Geotalea uraniireducens: one gene and its partner. The protein of the gene in region 1 interacts with the protein of each later gene in a pairwise test. Links are inferred from orthologs where the notes say so. Each region holds a gene or a part of one and is shown in the gene's direction. Other genes may lie near its edges.

Evidence for each region. Proteins that work in one complex are often made in the same cells at the same time.
Region 2: the proteins of QMN23_RS05140 (region 1) and lysA interact in binary tests that used the Escherichia coli proteins (3 or more experiments, as listed by UniProt). The link is inferred for Geotalea uraniireducens from one-to-one orthologs.

Annotation. Positions count from the first base shown.
Region 1 is NZ_AP027151.1:1,087,179-1,092,045, forward strand. Bases 1,180-4,066 are described here. They hold QMN23_RS05140 (response regulator), read left to right. Parts: upstream 1,180-2,211; coding sequence 2,212-2,922; downstream 2,923-4,066. Other genes in these bases: QMN23_RS05135 (response regulator transcription factor), read right to left, coding at 1,241-1,993; QMN23_RS05145 (ATP-binding protein), read left to right, coding at 2,978-4,066. Outside these bases: QMN23_RS05130 (SpoIIE family protein phosphatase), read right to left, coding at 1-964; more of QMN23_RS05145, read left to right, coding at 4,067-4,363; QMN23_RS05150 (YhdH/YhfP family quinone oxidoreductase), read right to left, coding at 4,382-4,867. UniProt on the Escherichia coli protein: Response regulator member of the two-component regulatory system CpxA/CpxR which responds to envelope stress response by activating expression of downstream genes including cpxP, degP, dsbA and ppiA.
Region 2 is NZ_AP027151.1:3,917,523-3,921,398, reverse strand. Bases 991-3,876 are described here. They hold lysA (diaminopimelate decarboxylase), read left to right. Parts: upstream 991-1,749; coding sequence 1,750-3,003; downstream 3,004-3,876. Other genes in these bases: dapA (4-hydroxy-tetrahydrodipicolinate synthase), read left to right, coding at 3,112-3,876; lptM (LPS translocon maturation chaperone LptM), read left to right, coding at 991-1,613. In the rest of the region: argH (argininosuccinate lyase), read left to right, coding at 1-809; more of lptM, read left to right, coding at 861-990. UniProt on the Escherichia coli protein: Specifically catalyzes the decarboxylation of meso-diaminopimelate (meso-DAP) to L-lysine. Is not active against the DD- or LL-isomers of diaminopimelate.

The DNA of each region.
Region 1 (4,867 bases):
AAGCGATGGTAATGGCCAGGATCGGCAGGAAATCCCGGGCGCTCACGACGTGCGTCGCGTCGACCAGTACCAGGTTGAACCAGTTGATATCCCGGAGGTAGGACATCGCCGCCAGGTAATGCCGGCCGTTCATCTGCAGCGCAAAGGTTTCTGCGTCGCGACTGCCGGTAGTCAGGGCCTGCAGGGCGTTTCTGACCTGCTGTCTGTCGGCTTTGTCGCTCAGTAGATCGTAGATGGTGATCTTCTTCCCGTCGCCGCGGACCTTGCTGTTGCGGATCACGTAATTCTTGTCGCGATGCCCTTCGATGGCGCCATCGCGGCTGAAGATGATCGTCTCGACCCCCGGCTCGGCGGAATTGACGCTTTCGTCGATAAAACGCGTGATATCGATGCCGCTACCGCCGAGACCGATCTTGCGGTTGGCGGCATCCTTGATCACGACGTTGAACCATACCTTGGTGGTGTTCAAGTGGTTGTCGTAATCGACGTTCAATTCGAAATTGTCCACGTCGTGCATCGTCCTGAAATACCAGGAGTCGTTGACATTGACGGGATTGAGGACGTAGCGGGGGGTGGCGAAAGGATTCCTGGCCGGACCGTCGCTGAAGTAATAATTCCTTGACCGGGCAGGGATGAAAAAGAGACTCTGCCCGGTGAAACTCCGGCGATAGCTTTCCAGTTCCTCCCGGGCGAGTTTGCCGAGGTCGCGATTGTGCTCGTCGACCGCCCAGCGCTTTAGGAGTGGCGAGTCGCCCAGTTTGAGCGACAGCGAAAGGTCCCGCTGCAGGGCGGAGAGCAGCCGCGATTTTTCCAGCAGCGCCTGTTTGATGGCGAAGCTTGTCCCGAGCGAGTCGACTACCCGACCGGTAACGAAATTGAAGACCACGTAAGTCAACGCGCCAATCACCAGGTACGCCACGGCGATGGAGACGACGAATCGCAGTTTAAGGCTTTGGCGCTTCATACTCTGCCTGTCGTAACGGGATCACATATGCGGAAAAGACGATATCATCGGCGTTTTACCAGCGTCAAGGGGAAACTCCCGGATTGACGGGGAATTTTCCGGGTCATGTCTTGACGAGAAATGCCGGTATCCGGGTGAAGAGCGGGTGTTCACTGCCGTTACCCAATGTTACCCGAGAAAGCGACAATGACATCATGGGAAATGAAATTTTTTCGTCAGGGCTGCGAACGGTAGTCGTGAGGATGGTTGCCGCGCCGGCTGAGCGGCCCGTTTTGGCTAAGGACCGTGGCTGTTCAGCAGATAGCCGCTTCCCCTGACCGTTTTCAGCAGCCGGGGAGCAAGGGGGTCGTCCCCTAGTTTTTGGCGAAGACGGGAAATATACATGTCGATGGAGCGGTCGGCGCCGTTATATTCACGATTACGCAGGGCGAGCGTGATGTCGTTGCGGTTAACGACCGATCCGGCATGGCAGGCCAGATACCAAAGCAGATCAAACTCGGCGGTGGTAAGTTCTACTGTGCGCTCGCGGATGGTGATCTCCCGTCGCCCCGCATCGATGGTCAGGTCTCCCAGGGCAATTGTGGCCCGCTGCCGGGCGCCGTGCAGCGGGCCGGCATGGCGAAGCAGTGCCGTCAGCCGGGCGGCTAAGAGCGGGTGGCTGACGGGGCCACCGAGAAAGTCGCTGGCGCCGAATTCCAGCGCCAGGATATGGCAGGTCTCGTCATTGCTGTCGGCAAGCACGACCAGCGGCCCCTGATAGACCTCACGCACTGAAACTATAACCGCCAGCGAGCCGACGCCGGTCAGGGCAAGATCGAGAAGAACCATGTCGGGAGATCGGTGCGGGAATAGCAGGAGCGCGTCGCGCCAATTGGCAACATCCTCGACCTGGTAGTCCAGGTCCCGCAGGTAGGTTGTCAGGGCCGGGTCGGGATCTTTCCATGCGCCGATAAACAGCAGAGAGCTTTGCGCCGGGAGCGGTGCGCTCAGCGGGACGTGTGTGGTGGCGGTGAGTAATGAATGGTACATCAGATGCCTCGCAACCAAGCAAAAATTGTTCGTGTTTGTCTCCACCCGGGCGGGCGCTAGACGGTAACACTCTACGCCGTTTCCGCGCAAACCGGGGTTAAGAGTTCTGTGTTTCGCGTAAAGATTTGTAAATGGGGCTGTCGATGGTTTACATTTCTTTACAGCGGAATTTCACGGGGTTCGGCTATAATGCCGACAAATGAAAGGAGTTCCCGCCCATGAGCCATATCCTGGTGATTGACGACGATACCGATCTCTGTGAGCTGTTGACCGACTACCTGACGGCAGAAGGTTTTGCCGTGACTGCCGTTCATGATGGCGAGGCAGGGGCGCGACGGGCGCTCGAGGGGGATTTTGCTCTCGTGGTGCTCGACGTAATGCTGCCGCAGATGAGCGGCTTCGACGTCCTGCGGCGGATCCGGGGTACGTCTGCTGTGCCGGTGCTGATGCTTACCGCCCGGGGTGACGATGTCGACCGGATTGTCGGCCTTGAGATGGGGGCGGACGATTATTTGCCAAAGCCGTTCAATCCGCGGGAGCTTGTGGCGCGAATCCGGGCCATTCAGCGGCGGGCGGAACGGCAACCGGCGGCCGGCAGCGATGTCGGGGCGGATCGCCTGCTAGCGGTTGGCGATGTCGAGCTGGACTTGGGCGCGCGCACCGTTCGCCAGGGAGAACGTGCGGTGGACCTGACTTCCGTGGAGTTTTCGCTGCTGGAAATCCTTCTTGCCGCTGCCGGCCGGGTTGTGAGCCGCGAGGAGTTGTCGCAGCAGGCGTTGGGGCGGCGGCTCAGTCCCTATGATCGGAGCATCGACGTGCACGTGAGCAGCTTGCGCCGCAAACTCGGGCCGGCGGTTGATGATGAGGAACGGATCAAGACGGTTCGGGGCGTTGGCTACATCTACTCCCGTCCCGCGGGGAGCCGTTGATCCCCGGGCGGGGAGAACACGGCGTTACGGGGAATTTGTAAAAGGATGGCTATCGATGCGGACCATGTTCGTCAAATTGTTTTTCTGGTTCTGGCTGGCAATGACTCTCTCCGGAACCGTCTTTTTCGTTCTGGCGGTGAGTATGCAGAACGGCCCACTCGCCGAACACCGGCGCCATATCGTCGAGGAGCGCCGCCGAATGTTCAGCGAGGCCCTCGCTCTCTATGGCAACAACGCGGTGGCCGCATACGAGCGGGGGGGAGATGTCTTGGCCGGTGGGACGGATATCCGAGGTCGACATCCGGAAACGTGGGGATTCCTTTTTGCCGGCGACGGCCGGCCGCTCACCCATCTGAACATCCCTCCGGCAGTCAGTGAAGCGGTGCAGCGTGCAGTGCAAAAAGGCGGGGGAGAAATGACTGCCGGGAATGGCATGCTCGTGATGACTCTGCCGGTGACCAGCTCCCAAGGCAAGCACTACATTGCCGCTGCCGAGTTGCCGGGCATCCCGGCATGGAAAAAATTTTCCCCCTTCCGTCGCGATTTCGTTTACCGGCTGGCGATTTATTTCGTCGTCGGCGGGGTAGTCTGCTATGGACTGGCATGGCGACTGACGGCGCCGATCCGGCGACTCCGTGCAGCGGCCCAGCGTCTTGCCGCCGGCGACCTTTCGGCCCGGGTCGGTGCGGGATCGAAAAACAAGGGGGACGAAATTGCCGATTTGGGGCGCGATTTCGACCGGATGGCGGAACGGATCGAAGCCCTGCTGACTTCCCAGAAACGGCTGGTGCGGGATATTTCCCATGAGCTTCGCTCGCCCCTTGCCCGACTCAGTGTCGCACTTGGTTTGGCGCGGCAGCACGCTGCCCCGGCGGCTGAAAATTCGCTGGACCGGATTGAACGGGAAGCAGAGCGACTCAACGAGATGATCGGCGAGATGCTGACGCTTACGCTGCTTGAGGGAGGAAAGGAAGCCCTTGGGAAGGAGCGGGTCGAACTGCCCGCCCTCGTTGAAGAAGTGGCCGCCGACGGCCATTTCGAAGCGGAAGGGCATGGCCGGAAAGTGGTGGTGACGCGCTTGGAATCGCTGACGGTGCTGGGCGACCGGGAGTTGTTGCGCCGGGCACTGGAAAATGTGGTGCGTAATGCCGTTCGCTATACTACCGCCGGGACGGCGGTCGAAATCGCTCTCGACTCGGATGAACAGCAGGGGGCACGAATCCGGGTCCGGGATCATGGCCCCGGTGTGCCCCCCGGTGCTCTAACCAGCATTTTCCGTCCGTTCTACCGGGTCGCCGATGCCCGTGATCGGCAGAGCGGCGGAACGGGGATCGGCCTGGCCATTACCGAGCGAGCCGTTTCCCTGCACGGTGGGACAGTGACGGCGGACAATGCCCCGGATGGTGGGCTGGTGGTGGAAATTACGCTGCCATTGGCCTGAGCTGACCCCGCCCTGGCGTCAACTGGCCGTCAGATTTATTACGGCGCGTCCCCGCAGTTCTCCTTTGAGAATCGTGTGAATTTTCCCTTCCAACTCCTGCAAGGTGCATTCGGTAGCCGTTTTCGCCAATGCGGCAGGCTTCCAGGGACCGGCAAGCATTTCCCAGACGGTCTGGCGCGGTTCCCGGGGGCATTGGACCGAATCGATCCCGATGAGCCTGACCCCCCGCAGGATAAACGGGTAGACGTTCAGGGGCAGTTCGGCAGAACCTACAAGCCCGCAGCAGGTGACCGTGCCGCCATAAGAGGTTGACTTGACGGCGGCAGCCAGGGTTGTTCCTCCAACTACGTCGACCACCCCGCGCCATCTTTCCTTCATCAGGGGCCGTTCTACTCCGGCAATTACTTCATCCCGTCCGATTACCTGCGTTGCCCCGAGCGACAGGAGGTATTCCTTCTCCTGCTCTTTACCGGTGGCAGCAACTACCCGATAGCCTGCTTGTGC
Region 2 (3,876 bases), 2.8 Mb from region 1 along the record:
AGCGGACCAACGTCCTGCCGCTCGGCGCCGGGGCGCTGGCCGGCACTACCTTCCCGATCGACCGGGAACACGTGGCCGAGCTGCTCGACTTCCCGGCGGTGACCCGCAACTCCCTCGACTCGGTCTCCGACCGCGATTTCGCCCTGGAGTTCCTGGCCGCCGCCTCGATCCTGATGATGCACCTCTCCCGCTTCTCCGAGGAGCTGATCCTCTGGTCCACCAGCGAGTTCAAGTTCATCGAGCTCTCCGACTCCTTCTGCACCGGCTCGTCGATCATGCCGCAGAAAAAGAATCCCGACGTCCCGGAACTGGTCCGCGGCAAGACCGGCCGGGTCTACGGCAACCTGATGGCGCTCCTGACGGTGATGAAGTCGCTGCCGCTCGCCTACAACAAGGACATGCAGGAGGACAAGGAGCCGCTGTTCGATACCATCGACACCGTCAAGGGGTCGCTGAAGATCTTCGCCGACATGATCCGCGAGATGCGGGTCAACGTCGGGACGATGCGCGCCGCGGCGGCCAAGGGGTTCTCCACCGCCACCGACGTCGCCGACTACCTGGTGCGGAAGGGGATGCCGTTCCGCGACGCTCACGAAGTGGTCGGCAAGACCGTCGCCTACTGCATTGCCAACGGCAAGGATCTGCCCGACCTGACCGTCGAGGAGTGGCAGCGGTTCTCGCCGCAGATCGGCGCCGATATCGCCGCGGCGATCGGCCTGGAGGCTTCGGTCAACGCCCGCGCCGCCACCGGCGGCACCGCCCTGGAGCGGGTGAAGGCGGAGATCGAACGGATCAAGGCGGGGCGCTAGCCCGGCGCCCGATATCCCCTCGCCCGCCGAGGGATGGAGAGAAGGCCCCCGATGAAAAAACTACTGCTTGTTGCCCTGCTCGTCGGGGTGGTTGCCGGCTGCGGCAAGAAGGGGCCGCTGATCCCTCCCGAGGCGTTCCAGCCGGCACCGATCGCCGATCTGCAGGTGGCACAGAAAGAAGACCGGCTCTACGTCTCCTGGAGTGCGCCGACCGTCGACGCCGCCGGCCGGGCGCTCAAGGGGCTGGCCGGCTTCCACCTCTACCGGCGCGTGGTGCTCCCTCCCGATCAGGATTGCGAATCCTGCCCCAATGCCTACCAGCTGCTCAAGACCGTCGATCCGGAGTACCTGCAGGACGTCCGGCGCTTCAACAACCGTTACGTCTTTGCCGACAGCGGGCTGAAGGACGGCACCATCTACCAGTACAAGGTGATCGCCTTCAAGGGGGACGGCACCGAGAGTGCGGCGTCGAACCGGGCTCGCTGGCGGATGGTGGTGCCACCGCCGGCGCCGCGGCTGCAGGCGGTTGCCACCCCCACCGGCGTCCAGCTCAGCTGGGAACCGGCGGCTGCGCCGGGGGCCGATTTCCTCGGCTACAACCTCTATCGGCGGCGGAGCGACGATATCCGTTCCCTGGAGCTCTTGACCACCCAGCCGACGAAAGAACGTCGTTTCGAAGACCTTCGCCTCGAACGGGGCGTCAGCTACCTCTATCTGGTGCGCGAAGTGATCGGCGTCGACGGGGAGTCGGTGGAAGGGGCCGCCTCCAACGAGGTGCGCGCTGCCCTGGCGCCCCCCGAATAGACGGCCACAGCGTGCCGGCCGGGCGCGGTAAGTCCTTAAAACTTTGACTTTTATAACGCCGTGTGGTAAAAATACCCACTTTTGTTTACGGTTCGCGATGCGTTTTCATACAATTTTCATATGACGGAGGAAAGGCATGAATCACTTTCAGTACAAGGGGAACGAACTCTACGCCGAGGAGGTGGCGATCCGGGAAATTGTCGCCAAGGTCGGCAGCCCAGTCTACATCTACTCCCAGGCCACCCTGGAGCGGCATTTCCGCTCCTTCGACGAGGCTTTCGCCGCGGTGCCCCACACCGTCTGCTATTCGGTGAAGGCCAACTCCAACCTGGCGGTGCTGAAGACCTTCATCAACCTTGGCGGCGGGGTTGACATCGTTTCCGGTGGTGAACTGTTCCGGGCGCTCAAGGCTGGCGTCGACCCGCGCAAGGTCGTCTACTCCGGCGTCGGCAAGCGCGACGACGAGATCGAGTACGCCCTGAACAGCGGCATCCTGATGTTCAACGTCGAGTCGGAGCAGGAGCTGACCCGGATCTCCGAGATCGCCTCCCGCCTGGGGAAAAAGGCCGGCATCGCCATCCGGGTCAACCCGGACGTCGATCCGCAGACCCACCCCTACATCACCACCGGCCTCAAAAACGCCAAGTTCGGCATCACCATCGACCGGGCCATGGCCGAGTACGCCCGGGCCAAGACCCTGCCGGGGATCGAGGTGATCGGCATCGACATGCATATCGGCTCCCAGCTGACCAAGGTCAACCCCTTCGTCGACTCGATCGAGAAGCTGAAGGTGATGATCGGCACGCTGCGCAGCCAGGGGATCGATCTCCGGTACTTCGACTGCGGCGGCGGGCTCGGCATCCAGTACAACACCGAAGAGCCGCCGCTCCCCGCTGACTACGGCAAGGAGATCGTCGCCGCCACCAAGGACCTCGGCATGCACCTGGTCTTCGAGCCGGGGCGGAACATCGTCGGCAACGCCGGCATTCTGGTCGCCACCTGTCTCTACACCAAGGAGCGCGACGAGAAGAACTTCATCATGATCGACGCCGGGATGAACGATCTGGCCCGGCCGGCCCTCTACGGCTCCTTCCACGGCGTCCAGCCGGTGGTCAAGGACCAGGACGGAATGGTCGTCGCCGACATCGTCGGGCCGATCTGCGAGTCGGGCGACTTCCTGGTCAAAGACCGGGAAGTGCCGATGTTCAAGCAGGGGGACCAGATGGCCTTCATGTCCGCCGGCGCCTACGGCTTCGCCATGTCGAGCAGCTACAACAGCCGGCCGCGGGTCGCCGAGGTGATGGTCAAGGGTGACCGCTTCGAAGTGATCCGCGAGCGCGAGACGGTCGAGGATTTGATCAAGGGAGAGCGGCTGCCGTCGTTTTTGTAGCGGAATAGCCGCTGTTGCGCCCGCTCTGCGTTGCGCTGCGGCATTCGCGCCCCACATTGGCTGTTTCGCCCCATCATTGCTAATTCCGCCGAAAGGGAGGATACGGATATGTTCAAAGGAAGCATCGTCGCCATTGTCACGCCATTCAGAAACGGCGCCGTCGACGAAGAGAAACTGCGTGAGCTGGTAGAGTTCCAGATTGTCAACGGCACCGATGCCATCGTGCCGTGCGGCACCACCGGCGAGTCGTCGACCCTCGACTACGAGGAGCACGACCGGGTGATCGAGATCGTTGTTCAACAGGTGAACAAGCGGGTCCCGGTCATCGCCGGCACCGGCTCCAACTCGACCCGCGAGGCGATCGAGATGACCGGCCACGCCAAGAAGCTCGGCGCCGACGGCTGCCTGCTGGTCACCCCCTACTACAACAAGCCGACCCAGGAAGGGCTCTACCGCCACTACAAAGCGGTGGCCGAGGCGGTAGCGATCCCGCAGATCCTCTACAACGTCCCGGGTCGCACCGGGGTCAACCTCCTCCCCGAAACGGTCGCCCGGCTGGCGGAGATCGGCAACATCGTCGCCATCAAGGAGGCGACCGGCTCGCTGCAGCAGGCCTCGGAAGTGCTCGCCCTCTGCGGCGACAAGATCGACGTCCTCTCCGGCGACGACTTCATCACCTTCCCGATGATGGCCTGCGGCGCCAAGGGGGTGATCTCGGTGGTCGCCAACATCATGCCGAAGGAAGTGGCCAACCTGGTCGACGCCTTCTTCGCCGGCAACCTGGATGAGGCGCGGCGGCTGCACCTCCATCTGCTGAAGATCTCCAACGCCATGTTCATCGAGAGCAACCCGATCCCGGTCAAGACCGCCGTC